One region of the Diaphorobacter sp. JS3051 genome, then DNA from elsewhere that is predicted to be linked to it. Evidence: predicted binding sites of a transcription regulator. Region 1 holds the regulator's gene; the other holds the start of a gene.

Region 1 (7,675 bases):
TCAGCCCCGAGAGGCCTTGCTGGAAACCCATGGTTTTCTCTCCTGATGGTTCGTTCAGATCACGCCGCGCACGTTGGCGTAGTTGACGGTGCTGCCGTTGCTCAAGGTCAGTGTCAGCGCTCCGGACTGGGAGCCCGTGGCGACGACCTGCATCTGGGTCAGCGGTGTGGTCGTGACGGCGCTGCCGTCGGCCGTGGTGGCCGTCACGCGGAATTGCAGGTCGCTCTTGTTGCCGCTGTACTTTCCGGAATCCCAGTCGAAGCTGTGGCGGCCGCCCTCCTGGGCGCCCATGTCGATGGTGTCCACCACCACGCCGCCTGGCGTGACGATCTCCACCTTCACTCCGGTGGCTGCGCCTGCCAGGTCGAAGATGCCCTTGCCCGCGTTGTCGGTAAAGGCCATGCTGTTGCCTGCCGAGAGCACCGAGCGCCCGATCAGCGACGTGCCCTGGATCTGCTGCATGGTGCTGAATTGCTCGGCCATGGTCTGCATGGTCAGGTTCAGCGTCTGCAGGCCCGTTACCGTGTTGATCTGCGCCATCTGCGTGGTCATCTGCGCGTTGTCCAGGGGGTTCATCGGGTCCTGGTTGTTCAACTGCGCGACCAGCAGCTTGAGGAAGCGGTCTTGCATGGCCGCGGGGTCGTTGGTCGCGTTGGCCGAAGCGCCGGTGTTGGTCGTGGCGGTGGTGCCGATGGGGTTGAGGATCATGGCGTGCTTTCGGAGGGCGGTTTACTGGCCCATCTGCAGGGTCTTGAGCAGCAGCGTCTTGGCCGTGTTCATGACCTCCACGTTGTTCTGGTACGAGCGCGAGGCCGAGATCATGTTGACCATCTCCTCCACGGCGTTCACGTTGGAGTGGGTCACGTAGCCCTCGGCGTCGGCCATGGGGTTGGCCGGGTCGTGCACGCGGCGGCCGGGCTGGTCGCTCTCCTGGATGGACGACACGCGCACGCCCGCGGCGCTCTCGGGCCCCATGGGCGCGGTCTGGAAGACCACCTGGCGCGCCTTGTACGCCTGGCCGTCGGGGCCGGCCACGGCGTCCACGTTGGCCAGGTTGCTGGCCACGACGTTCAGCCGCTGCGACTGCGCGCTGATGGCGCTGCCCGAGACGTTGAAGATGGAGAACATGGACATGGCGGGTGGTGCTCTCTTTCGGGATTACTGGCCCTGGATGGCGCTGAGCATGGTCTTGGACTGGCCGTTGATGAAGCGCAGCGTGGCCTCGTAGCGCACGGCGTTGTCCACGAACGCGGCGCGCTCGCGGTCCATGTCCACGGTGTTGTTGTCCAGGCTCGGCTGGGTCTGCAGGGCATAGCCCAGCGTGCTGTCCGAGCTGCCACTGGCGGCTGCCGGCAGCGGGATGTGGCGCGGGTCGCTCACGCTCTGGCTGCGCAGGGGGCTGGGGGCCTGGGCTTCGTTCACGGCGCGCATGGCATCGGCAAACTTGAAGTCGCGCGCCACGTAGCCGGGCGTGTCCGCGTTGGCGATGTTGCTCGCGATGGCACGCTGGCGCTCCGAGCGCAGCAGCAAGGCGCTTCCGTGAAAGTCCAGGCGGTTGGTCATCTTGTCGAGCATGTGGGCCTCGGCGTGTAAAAAAGGGGTTCGGCCGCCATGGCCCAGGGGGCTTGTGGCGTGCGTCGATTATGGAAATCGCCCCGTTTTTCTAAAGCGCGAAGAGCGCTGGGATTGGCCCGTTGTTCCGCGCTTGGCGCATGCGGTGGCCGGCCTACAGTGGCAGGTGTGAAAAGGCGTCCGGGGCCCGTTGTGCCGGACTGCCGCCAGACCCGTTGGAGTCCCGTCATGCCGCTTCCTATCCTGCGCTCATCCCGCCTTGCCTGCCTTCGCTTCCTGATGGGCGGCGCGCTGGCGCTGGGCTCTGCCCTGGCGCTGCCCGCCCATGCCCAGCAGGGAGGCGATCAGACCGCCGAGCTGGGCTCGATCACCCAGCACTGGCTGGACGATGCGCTGGCCCAGGCGCAGGCTGGGGGGCTGCCGCTGCGCATGGAAGTCAGTGTGGGCACGCTGGATTCGCGCCTGCGCCTGGCGCCCTGCGCGCGCGTGGAACCCTATCTGCCCGCTGGTGCCCGCCTGTGGGGGCGCACCCGCCTGGGCCTGCGCTGCGTGGACGGCCCCACCCGCTGGAACGTGTTCCTGCCCATCACGGTCAAGGCTTTCGGCCCCGCTTGGGTGCTGGCCGGCAATGTGGGCACCGGCGCAGTGCTGAGCGAGCAAGATGCCATCGAGGCCGAGGTGGACTGGGCCGCAGAACCCGCGGCCATCGTGGCCAACCCCAAGGACTGGGTGGGGCAGACCGCCACCCGTCCGCTGTCCGCCGGCCAGGCGCTGCGCCAGAACATGGTGCGCGCCCCCGACCTGTTCAAGGCCGGCTCTGCGGTGCGCGTGGTGGTGCAGGGGCCGGGTTATGCGGTCACCTCCTCGGGCCAGGCCATGAGCGCGGGCGCTCAAGGACAGAATGTGCGCGTTCGCATGGCCAATGGACGCATTATTGGGGGTACTGTGCTTGAGGATGGGACAATAGAAGCCACTTTGTGAGCCGCGAGGCACCACAAAGCGCTAAAGTCTGCTCCCTGCCGGCCGAAAACATGGCTACTGGCCCCACATCTCACAGGGGTGGTGGAGAGTGCGATGAAGATTGGACACAACCCGGATACTGCGACTGCGCTGTCAAAGGCCGCTGCCAACAAGCAGCAGGCCAAGGCCGCCGCACCTGCGCCGGCCGCTGAAGAAGCGGCCCAGGGCGCGACGCGCGCCGCCGCAGGCGTGCCCGTCACGCTGTCGGCCGCCGCCCGCGGGGTGGACGCCACCAAGTCCACGGCCGACTTCGACACCGCCAAGGTCAAGGCGATCAAGGCCGCCATCGAAAAAGGCACCTTCCGCGTGGACGCCGAAGCCGTGGCCGACAAGCTGCTGTCCAGCGCCTACGAAACCCTGTCCCACTCGCGGGGCTGACCCGCCCTCCTGGGCCCGGCTGGCCCGCCGGGGTGACAGGCTCTAGACTTGCACCCCATGTCACTCGACGACACCCTCACCTTCATCGAAGCGCAGCTGCAGGACATGCAGGCTGCGCTTCTTGCTTCCAACCCCCAGACTTTTGAAGACACTGCGGTGCAGCTGCGCGGCGCTGCCATGGCGCTGGCCCAGGCCCTGGCGCCTGTGGCGGGCGCGCTGGAGCCCGCCGCCGCGCAACGCGTGCAGACCATCGGCCGGCAATTGACGCTGGTGCGCGACCAACTGGCGCGGGTGATGGCGCTGACCGAGCGACAGGCGGCGTCGCTGCTGCCGCCGGTGGAGGGGGTGACTTATGGGCCTTCGTCCGGCGCCGCGGGGGCGCGGATTTATCGGGCACCGGGGTGACTTTTAGCCCGAATTGCTGGCTGAGGCTTATGGGATAAGCGCTGGCAGCTATCTTTTTTGACGGGTTCTGGAGGTTTGATGCTGTTGACCGGGACCCGCCCCGGCGGGCGCATATCCCGGCCCGCGCCATGAAAAGCCGCAGCGCAAGCAAAAAAAATAGCTGCCTGCGCTTGTCCGGCAAGCGCAAAACAGCTATTTCATCCAAAGAATCAGTGCCCCCGCATCTTGGTCCGCAACCGCGCAATCGCCTGGCTGTGCAGCTGGCACACGCGCGATTCGGTCACGCCCAGGACGGCCGCGATTTCCTTCAGGTTCATGTCGTGCTCGTAGTACATGCCCATGATGTACTGCTCGCGCTCGGGCAGGGCTTTGATGGCCTCGACCAGCGAGGCGCGCAGGCGCTGGTCGCGCAGCACGGCCATGGGATCGGCGCCCTCGTCGGCCACGTGGCGGTCCAGGAAGCCCTCGTCCTCGTCATCGTGGTGAAAGTCTTCCAGGTACACCAGCTGCGTGCCGCGCACCTTGCTCAGCAGGGCCTGGTAGTCCTCCAGGCTCATGCCCAGTTCGGCGGCGATCTCGGACTCGATGGGGCTGCGGCCCAGGCGCTGCTCCACGCGGTGCAGGGCATGCTCGATGTCCTTCTGGCTCTTGCGCGAGCTGCGGCTCATCCAGTCGCCCTCGCGCAGCTCGTCGAGCATGGCGCCGCGGATGCGCTGGCTGGCAAAGGTCTCGAACTGCACGCCCTGCGCGACTTCGTAGCGCGAGAGCGCGTCGTTCAGACCGATCATGCCGACCTGGATCAGGTCGTCCAGCTCCACGTTGGGCGGGAGCTTGGCGATCATGTGGTGGGCGATGCGCCGCACCAGGGGCACGTGCTGGTGGAACAGCGCGTCCCGGTCGAGCTGGCCTTTCGCGGTGTACATCGGGTCAGTGGCTCCGGTCCAGGGGCGAGAGGGAGGCGCACAGGCTGTGCGGGGGCAGCAGGGGCATGGCAGCGTCAATGGTGCATGCGTTTTCCAGCAGTTGCAAGGCCAGCCGCTGGATGTCCTGCGCGCGCGCGGCGGCCACGGTGGTGGTGTGGACCTGCAGGCCCAGGTGGGTGCGCGCGCTGCGCTGCAGCGTGTCCAGCGCCTCGGCGGTCTGGCGGTGCTGCACAGGCTCCTGCGGCGCGAGGATGGACGCCACCGTGCAGCGCACGCCGGCGTGCAGCGCCATGTGCTTGAGCTGGCGGTAGCTGCGCACCATGCCTTGCGCGCCGGGGCCGGTCATGATCAGCGGTACGCTGGCGCTGCCGCGCAGCAGCGGCGCCAGTTGCTCGGGCGGCGCATGCAGCACCACCAGCGCGTAGGCGCGAAACAAGGGCTGCAGGCGCTGCAGCACGGCGGCGCCATGGTGTTCGGACTGCTGCGCGAGGCGGGCCAGCCCGCGGGCCGCGGGCACCACGGCCAGCGACGCGCCGGTGGCGGAGGCCAGCGTCTGCGCGCCGTTCCAGGGAGCCGGGTGCAGCAGCTGGTCCAGGCCGGGCATGTGCGGGCTCTCGAGCGCCGTGCCGTCCAGCACCACGACGGGGTAGCCCAGGCGCTGCAGGCTGGAGCACAGCTGCCACAGCATCTCCAGCCACGGGCCGCTGCCCGGCTGGCTCAGCACGGCCAGCAGGCGCAGGTCCTGCTGCGGCGTGTAGCTGTGCAGCCCGGCGGCCTGGTGCAAAGCGGTATCAAGCAACATCGGCCATCCCCCGCTCATCGGCCGTTTCCGTGGCGTGCGAGAAGAAGAAGTTCAACTCGGCGGCCTTGGGGTCGAAGGCCGACTTCACGCTCGTGCGCATGGAGGCGCTCACCAGCTTGCGGGCGTCGGCCGCTTCCCAGTCCTCGGGCACGCGCTGGCCGTTGGTCACGCCGCGCAGCACCATCTGGTGGCGGATCAGCGCATCGATGGCGGGGCCCAGCTTCACGGCCTCGTCCACCTTGGACAGGATGGCCTGCTGCGAGCCGGTGGTCTTGAAGCCGGTGAGCACGTCGTCCAGCGTATCGCCGTGGCTGCTGGCGTTGAGCACCAGCAGGCGCTTGACACCGGGCAGCGCCAGCACGTCCAGCAGGTCGCGCTTGCGCGGGTCGCGCGGGGCCACGCCCGTGGTGTCGATGAGCACCATCTTCTTGGACGACAGCAGGCCCAGCAGGTCCTGCAGCGCCGCGCGGTCGTGCGCCAGGTGCGCCACCACGCCCAGCATGCGGCCGTAGGAGCGCAGTTGCTCGTGCGCGCCCACGCGGTAGGTGTCCAGCGTGATCAGGCCCACGCTGGCGGGGCCGTGGATGCGCGCGCACAAGGCGGCCAGCTTGGCGGTGGTGGTGGTCTTGCCCACGCCGGTGGCGCCCACCATGGCGAAGATGCCGCCTTCCTCGTACAGCGGCAGCGTCTGCGCGTCGGTGCGCAGGTTGCGCTCCAGCACTTCCATGAGCCAGCGCACGGCGTCCTGGGCGCCCAGATGCTCGGGCAGGTGTTCCAGCACCGCGCGCGAGAGGGCGGGCGAATAGCCCGCACGGATGAGCTTGAGCATCAGTGTGGACTGGATCGGGTTCTGGCGGGCCTGGCCCAGCCAGGCCAGGGTGTTGAAACGGTCCTCGATCAGCTCCTTCATGGACTGCAGTTCCTTCATGAGGTTCTGCTGTCCCAGGCCGGCCGCCAGCGTGGGCGCGGCTGTGGCGGGCGCCTCGGCGCGGCGCGGCGTGAGCTGCTCTGCGCCCAGGGCGGCATGCATGGGCCGCAATGGGTTGTGGCGTGCCACCGGGGCATTCACGGGCTGTGGCGCGGGTGGCTCGGGCAGGCGCTCGGCGCGGGGTTCGAAGCGTTGTTCGGGCAGGCCGCGCTCCAGCGCGGCGCGCTCGTTCAGGGGCGCGGGGGCGCTCGTGCCGTGCAAGGCCTCGTGGCGGCGGCGCAGCATGCGCTCGCGCACATAGTCTTGGAACGACAGCGTGCTCATGGCCAGTTGCTCGGTGTCGTGCGCCACGGTGCTGCGTGCCGCGGGCGCCGGCTGGCGTGCGGGCTGCGGGACAGGGGCTGCATGGGGCTGCGTCTGGGACATGCGCACCGGCTGGCTCGCGGCCAGGTCGTCGGCGCGCTCCTGCAGACGGTTGGGTGCCGGCTCGGCGCCGCCGTGCAGGGACGACAGCGCGTCCTCGGCCGTGGCCACCACCTCGACGCCGCCCGCCGTGGGGCGGTTGGACAGGATCAGCGTGCCTTCACCGAAGGCCATGCGCGCCTTGGCCAGGGCCTCCCGTGCGGTGGGAGCGGTAAAGCGTTTGATGTTCATGCGGATGCACCTTTGAGGATCGGGCCGATGCGGATGGTGTGGGTCTCAGGAATCTCGCTGTGGGCGAGCACCTGCAAGCGGGGAGCCACGCGCCGCACCAGGCGGGCGATGGCGTTGCGGATCTGGTCGGGCACCAGCAGGCAGGCGGGCATGCCCAGCTCTTCCTGCTGCAGGGCGACTTCGGCGGCCTTGTGGGTGAGCAGGTCGGCCACGCCGGGGTCCAGCGCCGGGCCGCTGGCATTGCCCAGGGCCTGCATCAGCAGGCGCTCCAGCCCGGGCTCGATGGCGATGACGCTGAGCTCGCGCGTGGGGCCGTAGATCTGCTGCACGATGGCGGGGGACAGGGCGATGCGCACGCGGCGCGCCAGTTCCACGGGGTCTTGCGTGCTGCCGGCGTGTTCCGCCAGCGTCTCGATGATGGTGCGGATGTCGCGGATGTGCACGGACTCCTCCAGCAACAGCTGCAGCACTTTCTGGAATGTTGTGATGGACACCATCTTGGGCACGACTTCTTCGATGAGTTTGGGTGCCAGCCGGGTCACATGCTCCACGAGCTGCTGCGTCTCGGTGCGGCTCAGGAGCTTGGCGGCGTGCACTTGCATCAAGTGTGACAAATGGGTCGCCATCACGGTTTCCGAATCAACCACGGTAAAGCCCGCCATTTGTGCCGCTTCCTTCTGCGCGGCGTCGATCCAGTGCGCGGGCAGGCCGAAGGCGGGGTCGGTGGTGGGAGTGCCGATCAGCGGCGTGGAGATGCCGCCGGGGTTGATGGCCAGGTACATGCCGGGGAATGCCTCGCCTTCGCCCACCACCACACCGCGCAGCGTGATGCGGTAGGCGCTGGGCTTGAGCTCCAGGTTGTCGCGCACATGCACGGCTGGCGGCAGGAAGCCCACCTCCTGCGCAAACTTGCGGCGCACGCCCTTGATGCGCGTGAGCAGGTCGCCCTGGCGGCTCTTGTCCACCAAGGCGATCAGGCGGTAGCCCAGCTCC
Region 2 (7,675 bases), 1.9 Mb from region 1:
GAGCCAGATGGCCAGGTTCAGCATGTCCTCGTCGGTGGTGCCGGGGTGGGCGGCGATGAAGTACGGGATCAGGAACTGTTTCTTGCCCGCCTCTTCGGTGTACTGCTCGAACATCTGCTTGAAGCGGTCATAGTTGCCGATGCCTGGCTTCATCATCTTGGACAGCGGCCCCGCCTCGGTGTGCTCGGGCGCGATCTTGAGGTACCCGCCCACGTGGTGCTGCACCAGTTCCTTCACGTATTCGGGGGACTTCACCGCCAGGTCGTAGCGCAGGCCGGAGCCGATGAGGATCTTCTTGATGCCCGGCAGCTTGCGCGCGCGGCGGTAGATGTTGACCAGCGGCGCATGGTCCGTGTGCAGGTTCTGGCAGATGCCGGGAAACACGCAGCTGGGCTTGCGGCAGGCGGCCTCGATCTCTGGGCTCTTGCAGCCCAGGCGGTACATGTTGGCCGTGGGGCCGCCCAGGTCGGAGATGGTGCCGGTGAAGCCCTTGACCTTGTCCCGGATGTCCTCCACCTCGGCAATGATGGAATCCTCCGAGCGGCTCTGGATGATGCGTCCCTCGTGCTCGGTGATGGAGCAGAAGGTGCAGCCGCCAAAGCAGCCGCGCATGATGTTGATCGACGCGCGGATCATCTCCCATGCCGGGATCTTGGTGGGCCCCTCGTAGCTGCCCTGCGCGTCCAGGTACTGCGGATGCGGGTTGCGCGCATACGGCAGGCCGAACACCCAGTCCATCTCGGCCGTGGTGAGCGGGACGGGCGGCGGGTTCAGCCACACGTCGCGCGCCGTCGCGCCCTCGCCATGCGCCTGCACCAGCGCGCGGGCGTTGCCGGGGTTGGTCTCCAGGTGCAGCACGCGGTTGGCGTGGGCGTAGAGCACCGGGTCGGCCTTCACCTGCTCATAGCTGGGCAGGCGGATCACGGTGCGCTCGCGCGGCGGCAGCGCCCGACCGCTGCGCCCCTTGGAGGGCAGCGCCGGGTTGGGCACGATCTGCACGGTCTGCAAGGGTTTTTGGCCTGCAGCGCTTTGTGGGTCAGCGCTGGCAGCTATTGAATTTGCAGCATCTTCCTGCGAACACGCCTGGCCCTGGGCCGCAGCCTGCTCGCTGGTGGTCATGTAGGGATTGATCAGCTCATCCACGCGGCCGGGCTCGTCCACCTCGGTGGAGTCGATCTCGAACCAGCCGGTCTCGGACGCGCGCCGCACGAAGGCCGTGCCGCGCACGTCGGTGATGGTCTCCACCGGGTCGCGCCGCGCGATGCGGTGGGCCACTTCGACCAGGGCACGCTCGGCGTTGCCGAACAGCAGGATGTCGCACTTGCTGTCCACCACGATGGAGCGGCGCACCTTGTCGCTCCAGTAGTCATAGTGGGCAATGCGGCGCAGGGAGCCTTCGATGCCGCCCAGCACGATGGGCACGTCCTTGTACGCCTCGCGGCAGCGCTGGCTGTACACCACAGCGGCGCGGTCGGGCCGCTTGCCGCCCACGTCGCCGGGCGTGTAGGCGTCGTCGCTGCGGATCTTGCGGTCCGCCGTGTAGCGGTTGATCATCGAATCCATGTTGCCCGCGGTCACGCCCCAGAACAGGTTGGGCTTGCCCAGCACCTTGAACGCGTCGGCGCTCTGCCAGTCCGGCTGCGCAATGATCCCCACACGAAAGCCCTGCGCCTCCAGCACCCGCCCGATCACCGCCATGCCGAAGCTCGGGTGGTCCACATAGGCATCGCCCGTGACCAGCACCACGTCGCAGCTGTCCCAGCCCAACTGCTCCATCTCGGCCCGGCTCATGGGCAGGTACGGCGCCACGCCAAAGCGCTTGGCCCAATACGGGCGGTAGCTGGTCAACGGCTTGGCGTTGCGCGGGAAGAAGGAGACATCGATCGGGGCGTTCATGGGCGGGCCTGCAGGTGGGGGCCGGGCATTTTAGAAGCCATGCCCCGTTTGCGCCTAACCGCCCCCGCATGGCCCTTGCCGCCGTCGGCCCATGGGGTAAGCTCGGCCGCCCCCATGCCCTACACCCTCAGCGCCCCCGTTCACAGCGAACTCATCATCAAGAAAAGCCGCTTCATCGGCTGCGTGCAGCCCATGGCCGACCGCGCGAGCGCGCAGGCCGTGGTGGATGCGCTGTGGCGCGAACACCCGGGCGCGGCCCATGTGTGCTGGGCGCTGCTGGCGGGCGGCCAGTCCGCCGCAGTGGACAACGGCGAGCCCAGCGGCACCGCCGGGCGGCCCATGCTGGATGTGCTGCGCCACCAGGACCTGGAGGGCGTGCTGGCCACCGTGGTGCGCTATTTCGGCGGGGTGAAGCTGGGCGCGGGTGGCCTGGTGCGCGCCTATACCGATACCGTGGCCCAGGCGCTGCTGCAGGCCGACAAGGTGCCGCTGCAGCGCATGCGCACCCTGGAATGCAGCGTGCCCTACGCCCTGGAAGGACTGCTGCGCCGCATGATCGACGGTGCTGGCGTGCAGCTGCTGCAGGTGCAGCATGCCACGCTGGTCACGCTGCAACTGCGCCTGCCCGAGGCCGAGGCCGAGGCCTTCGTCCACCAGGTGAACGAAGCAGGCCAGGGCCGCGTGGCCTGGGGCGAATCCACGGACTGAAGACCGGGGGCGGGCCGCGCCCGCGCAAGCCCAACAATGCCTGCGCGCCTACATGCTGCGCCGGCGCGCGCGGCGACACTGGCGGCCCGCATTGACAAGGAACCCCCTCCATGAGCCAGCCGCTGGACGTGATCATCCTGGGCGCCGGGTCCGCCGGACTGGCGGCGCTGCGCGAGGTGCGCAAACGCACCGACCACTGGCGCATCGTGAACGACGGCCCCTGGGGCACCACCTGCGCGCGCGTGGGGTGCATGCCGTCCAAGATGCTCATCGAGGCCGCCAACGCCTACCATGCGCGGCGCGCACTGCACACCTTCGGCATCGAGGGCGCGGATGCGCTGCGGGTGGACCTGCCCGCCGTGCTGCGCCGCGTGCGCGCGCTGCGCGATGACTTCGTGGCCGGCACGCTGGCCGCCACCGACGCGGGCGAGCGCGCCATCAGCGGCCACGCCCGGCTGCTGGACGCGCAGCGCGTGGAAGTGAACGGCCAGGTGTACACCGCGCGGCGCATCATCATCGCCACGGGCTCGCGCCCCATCGTGCCGGAGGACTGGCTGGCTTTTGGTAACCGCATCCTGACCACCGACACGCTGTTCGAGCAGCCCACGCTCGGCCCGCGCGTGGCCGTCATCGGGCTGGGGCCGCTGGGGGTGGAAATCGCGCAGGCGCTCGCGCGGCTGGGGGTGGAAGTGATTGCCTTCGCCACGGGCAACACCGTGGCCGGCCTGAGCGACCCCGCCATCAACGACGCGCTGCTGGCGCGGCTGAAGGACGAATTCATCGTCAACGTGGGCGACAAGGCCGAGCTGCGCGAGGTGGCCGGCGGCATACAGGTCACCAACGGCAGCGCGACCGTGGTGGTGGACCAGGTGGTGGCCGCCATGGGCCGGCGCCCGAATCTGGAGCACCTGGGGCTGGACACGCTGGGCGTGGCGCTGGACGACAAGGGCCGCCCGCCCATCGATCCGTGCACCCTGCAGGTGGGCGATCTGCCCGTCTTCATCGCGGGCGATGCCGATGGCGACCGCCCCCTGCTGCATGAAGCCGCGGACGAGGGCCACATTGCGGGGTTGAACGCCCTGGCGCCTACGCCGCGCGGCTTCGCCCGGCGCACGCCGCTGGCCATCACTTTCAGCCAGCCCCATGCCGCCGTGGTGGGACAGCGCCATGCCGATCTGCCCGAGGGGCAATGGGTGGGGGGCACGGTGGACTTTGCGCGCCAGGGCCGCGCGCGCGTGGCGCAGTGCAACCACGGGCGCCTGAACGTGTACGCCGAGCACGGCAGCGGCCGTCTGCTGGGCGCCGAGCTGTGCGCGCCTGCGGGCGAACACATGGCCCACCTGCTGGCGCTGGCCGTCGAGCAGCGGCTGACGGTGCACGACCTGCTGCGCATGCCCTTCTACCATCCGGTGCTGGAGGAAGGCCTGCGCACGGCGCTGCGCGACGCGGCCTCGCGCCTGCCCAAGGCCAGCGATTCCGACCTCGCCGCCTGCGAGGCCTACGGCGCGAGCGCGCTGGACTGATACAAAAACAATAGCTGGCTGCGCTTGCCAGGATGGATTTTCAGCACCAAAACAGCTTGAAATTCTTACGTATCAAGCGCCAACAGCTATGTTTATAGAAGCACCCTTGAATCCGCGGTGAACTGACCGATAACAAGAGGTACACCGGAGATCGCCATGGACGTCGCCCTCACCCAATCCATCGTCAGCACCGCCAGCGCCCTCGCCAGCCGCGAGACGGCCGATGCCGTCCAGGTCACCGTGCTGAAGAAGGCCCTGGATACGCAGGAAACGGCCGCCGCCACCCTGCTCGCCGCCCTGCCCCAGCCGCCGCTGGCGACCGAAGGCCCGCTGGGCACGCAGCTCAACACCTACGCCTGACGCGCACGGCGCGCTGGCTTTTTTTCGCCGGCTCAGGCCGGCTTCAGCCCTGGCCTTGCTCAGCGCAGCCGCGCAGGCGACAGGCCCGCCACGTCCACACCCTCGCGCGCCAGCTCGGGGGCCAGCGGCTCGCCCAGTGCCAACTGCCGCGTCAGCAGCGCCGCGCCCGCCGCGCTCTGGATGCCATAGCCGCCTTGCGCGGCCAGCCAGAAGAAGCCGGGCACATGGTTGTCCCAGCCAATGACCAGGTCGCCATCGGCCACGAACGAGCGCAACCCCGCCCAGGTGTGCGAGGGGCGGCGGATCTGAAAGCACGTCACCTGCTCGATGCGGTGGATGCCCATGGCCACGTCCAGTTCCTCAGGCACCACGTCGTGCGGCGCCACGGCGTCGGCATTGGCGGGGGAGCCCAGCATCTGCCCCGCGTCGGGCTTGAAATAGTAGTCCTCCGCAATGCCGATGACGGCTGGCCAGTGGGCCGCTTGCATGCCGGCCGGCACGGGGAAGGTGAAGGCCGTGCGCCGCCGCGGCTCCAGCCCGATGGGCGGCACGCCCGCCTGGGCTGCCACCACGTCGGCCCAGGCGCCTGCGGCATTGACCACGGCGCGCGCGTGCAGCACCTCGCCATCGGCCAGGGTGATGTGCCAGCCCTCCTCGCCCCGTTGCAGGGCCGTCACCTCGGCATGGGTGCGGATCTCGCCACCACGCTGGCGCAAGCCGCGCAGGTAGCCCTGGTGCAGCGCATGCACGTCGATGTCGGCGGCGCCGGGCTCGCTCATGCCCGCGGCCACGGCCTGGGGGCGCAGGCACGGGGCCTGCTCCAGCAGCTCCTCGCGCGTCAGGCGGCGCACCTGCGGGTTGCGCGGCAGCGCCTCGGCGTAGGCGGCCTCCAGCAGGTCGAGCTGGTCGGGCCCCGCCAGGTACACCACGCCGCGCGGCGTGAGGATGGGGGCGCTGCCGAATTCGGGCGGCGGCGCATCGTAGAACGCGCGGCTGGCCCGTGTGAGTGCGCAGATGTTGGGCGTGCCATAGGTGGCCGAGTACAGCGCAGCCGACCGGCCGGTGGTGTGGTAGCCGGGCTGGGCCTCCCGCTCCAGCAGCAGCACGCGGCGGTGCGCGGCCAGTTCCCAACCGGCGGAGGCGCCGGCAATGCCCGCGCCGATGATCACGAAGTCATAGGGTTGCATGGGTTCCCTCGCCAATCACTGTCAGACCGCCGATGCCTGCGCCGCGGCACCGCGTGCGCCCAGCCGCGGCACGCCGCGCGCGTCATCGGGGTCCGGCGCGTGGGTGACGATGGAGGTGAGCGCGGGTTGCACCGGCCCCAGCCGGGCCAGGTCGGGCCGCGGGCGCTGCAGGCCATCGATGCGGGCGAAGGCCTGCTCCAGCCCCAGGCCGATGGACAGCAGGCGATGGTCGTCGCGAAAGCGCCCCACCACCTGCAGGCCGAACGGCATGCCGGCCGTGTCGCGCCCGCAGGGCACGCTGAGCGCGGGGTGCGTGGTCAGCGTGGTCACATAGGTCAGTGCCAGCCAGCGGTAGTAGTTGGCCTGGGGTTCACCGTTGATGTGACTCGCGTACAGCGCGGTCCACGGGAAGGGCGAGACCGGCGTGGTGGGTGCCAGGATCACGTCGAAGTTGGCAAACGCCTCCTGGAAGCGCGCCAGGATGCGCGTCTGCTCGGCCTGTGCCCAGGCGCTGTCCAGCAGCGACATGGCCGCACCCATCTCGTAGTTGGCGCGCGTGTTGGGCCCCAGGCTGGCGGGGTCGCGCTCGTAGGCCTCGCGCATGCCGGCCACGAAGCTCTCGGCCCGCAGCACGTCGAAGCAGCGGTGCACGTCGCCCAGGTCCAGCCGGACTTCCTCGCAGGAGCGGAACAGGTGGCGCATGGCGCCGATCTTGGCGCGGAACACGGCGCGGATGCCGTCGTCCACCGCGCAGGCGCCGAAGTCTTCGGTGTAGCCCACGCGCAGGCCGCCCAGGTCGGCCGGCTCCAGGTGCAGGAAGCTGTGGGGGTCCAGCGGGTAGGTGAGCGGGTCGCCCGCCGACAGGCCGGCCGATGCGGCCAGCTGCAGGCAGGCCTCGGCCATCGTGCGGCCCATGGGGCCGACCACGGAGATCGGCGTCCAGCCCAACAGCTTGCGCGAGCTGGGCACCACGCCGGGCGACGGCCGAAAGCCCACCACGCCGCACTTGGCCGCGGGGATGCGCAGCGAGCCGCCCGTGTCCGAGCCCGTGCACACGGGCAGCATGTCGCAGGCCAGCGCCGCGGCCGACCCGCCGGACGAGCCGCCCGCGTTCAGGCGCGGATCGAACGGGTTACCCGTAGCGCCCCAGACCACGTTGCGCGAATTGGCGCCCGCGCCCATCTCGGGAATATTGGTCTTGCCCGTGACGATGGCGCCGGCCGCGCGCAGGCGCGCCACCAGCACGTTGTCCTGCGCAGGGATGTTCTCGCGGTAGATGGGCGAGCCGTAGGTGGTCAGCAGGCCGGCGGTGGCCTCCAGATCCTTCACGCCCATGGGCAGCCCGTGCAGCAGGCCGAGGGGCTCGCCGGCGCGTACCGCCCGCTCGGCGGCCTGCGCCTCGGCGCGGGCGCGGTCGTAGCAGGTGGCGGTGACGGCGTTCACATAGGGGTTCACCGCCTCGATACGGTCGATGCAGGCTTGCAGCAGCTCGACGGGCGAGATCTCGCCCGTGCCGATGCGGTGGCGCAGTTCATTGGCGGACAGTTCCACCAGCGTGGGATCAGCGGTCATGGTCGTGAAGAAGGTCCAGGGGCCATTGTGGATGAGCCGCGCCTCAGTCGGCGGTGATGCCCGCGCGCTGGGCGATGGCACGCATCAGCGGCAGCTCCCGCTCGATCAGGGCGGCCAGCTCGGCCGACGAGGCGAATGCCGGCTCGAAGCCCAGCGCGAGCAGGCGCTCGCGCGTGTCCGGGTCGGCCACGACCTCGGCCAGCGTCTTTTCCAGCCGCGTCTTTACCGCGGCAGGCAGGCCTGCGGGCGCCACCAGGGCCAGCCAGGTGTCCATGTTCAGGCCGGGGTAACCGCTCTCGGCCAGCGAGGGTACCTGGGGCAGCAGGGTCGAGCGCTTCTCGGTGGTGACGGCAATCGCCTTGACCTTGCCCTCCTTGAGCTGGGGCAGCGCGGCCGACACCGTGTCCACGGTGAACGGAATCTGCCCGC

What was found. Region 1 encodes FliA, which starts transcription of late flagellar genes. Its sites were predicted from a motif close to CTAAAGTTTNNNNNNNNNNNGCCGNTA; they were not measured.
Region 2: I3K84_RS03275 (YjfB family protein) is a predicted target of FliA. The motif match lies at 4,233-4,259, and genes of this name have one in related genera.

The regions. Positions count from the first base shown of each region.
Region 1 is NZ_CP065406.1:3,159,925-3,167,599, forward strand. It holds gene flgE (flagellar hook protein FlgE) at 1-31, opposite strand, end outside; gene I3K84_RS15055 (flagellar hook assembly protein FlgD) at 55-708, opposite strand; gene flgC (flagellar basal body rod protein FlgC) at 730-1,134, opposite strand; gene flgB (flagellar basal body rod protein FlgB) at 1,159-1,575, opposite strand; gene flgA (flagellar basal body P-ring formation chaperone FlgA) at 1,801-2,553, shown strand; gene flgM (flagellar biosynthesis anti-sigma factor FlgM) at 2,647-2,970, shown strand; gene I3K84_RS15080 (hypothetical protein) at 3,028-3,375, shown strand; gene I3K84_RS15085 (RNA polymerase sigma factor FliA) at 3,585-4,298, opposite strand; gene I3K84_RS15090 (hypothetical protein) at 4,303-5,100, opposite strand; gene flhF (flagellar biosynthesis protein FlhF) at 5,090-6,682, opposite strand; gene flhA (flagellar biosynthesis protein FlhA) at 6,679-7,675, opposite strand, start outside.
Region 2 is NZ_CP065406.1:680,664-688,338, reverse strand. It holds gene I3K84_RS03290 (YgiQ family radical SAM protein) at 1-1,896, opposite strand, end outside; gene I3K84_RS03285 (YigZ family protein) at 2,011-2,604, shown strand; gene I3K84_RS03280 (dihydrolipoyl dehydrogenase) at 2,715-4,127, shown strand; gene I3K84_RS03275 (YjfB family protein) at 4,284-4,487, shown strand; gene I3K84_RS03270 (FAD-binding oxidoreductase) at 4,547-5,674, opposite strand; gene I3K84_RS03265 (amidase) at 5,696-7,246, opposite strand; gene I3K84_RS03260 (tripartite tricarboxylate transporter substrate binding protein) at 7,290-7,675, opposite strand, start outside.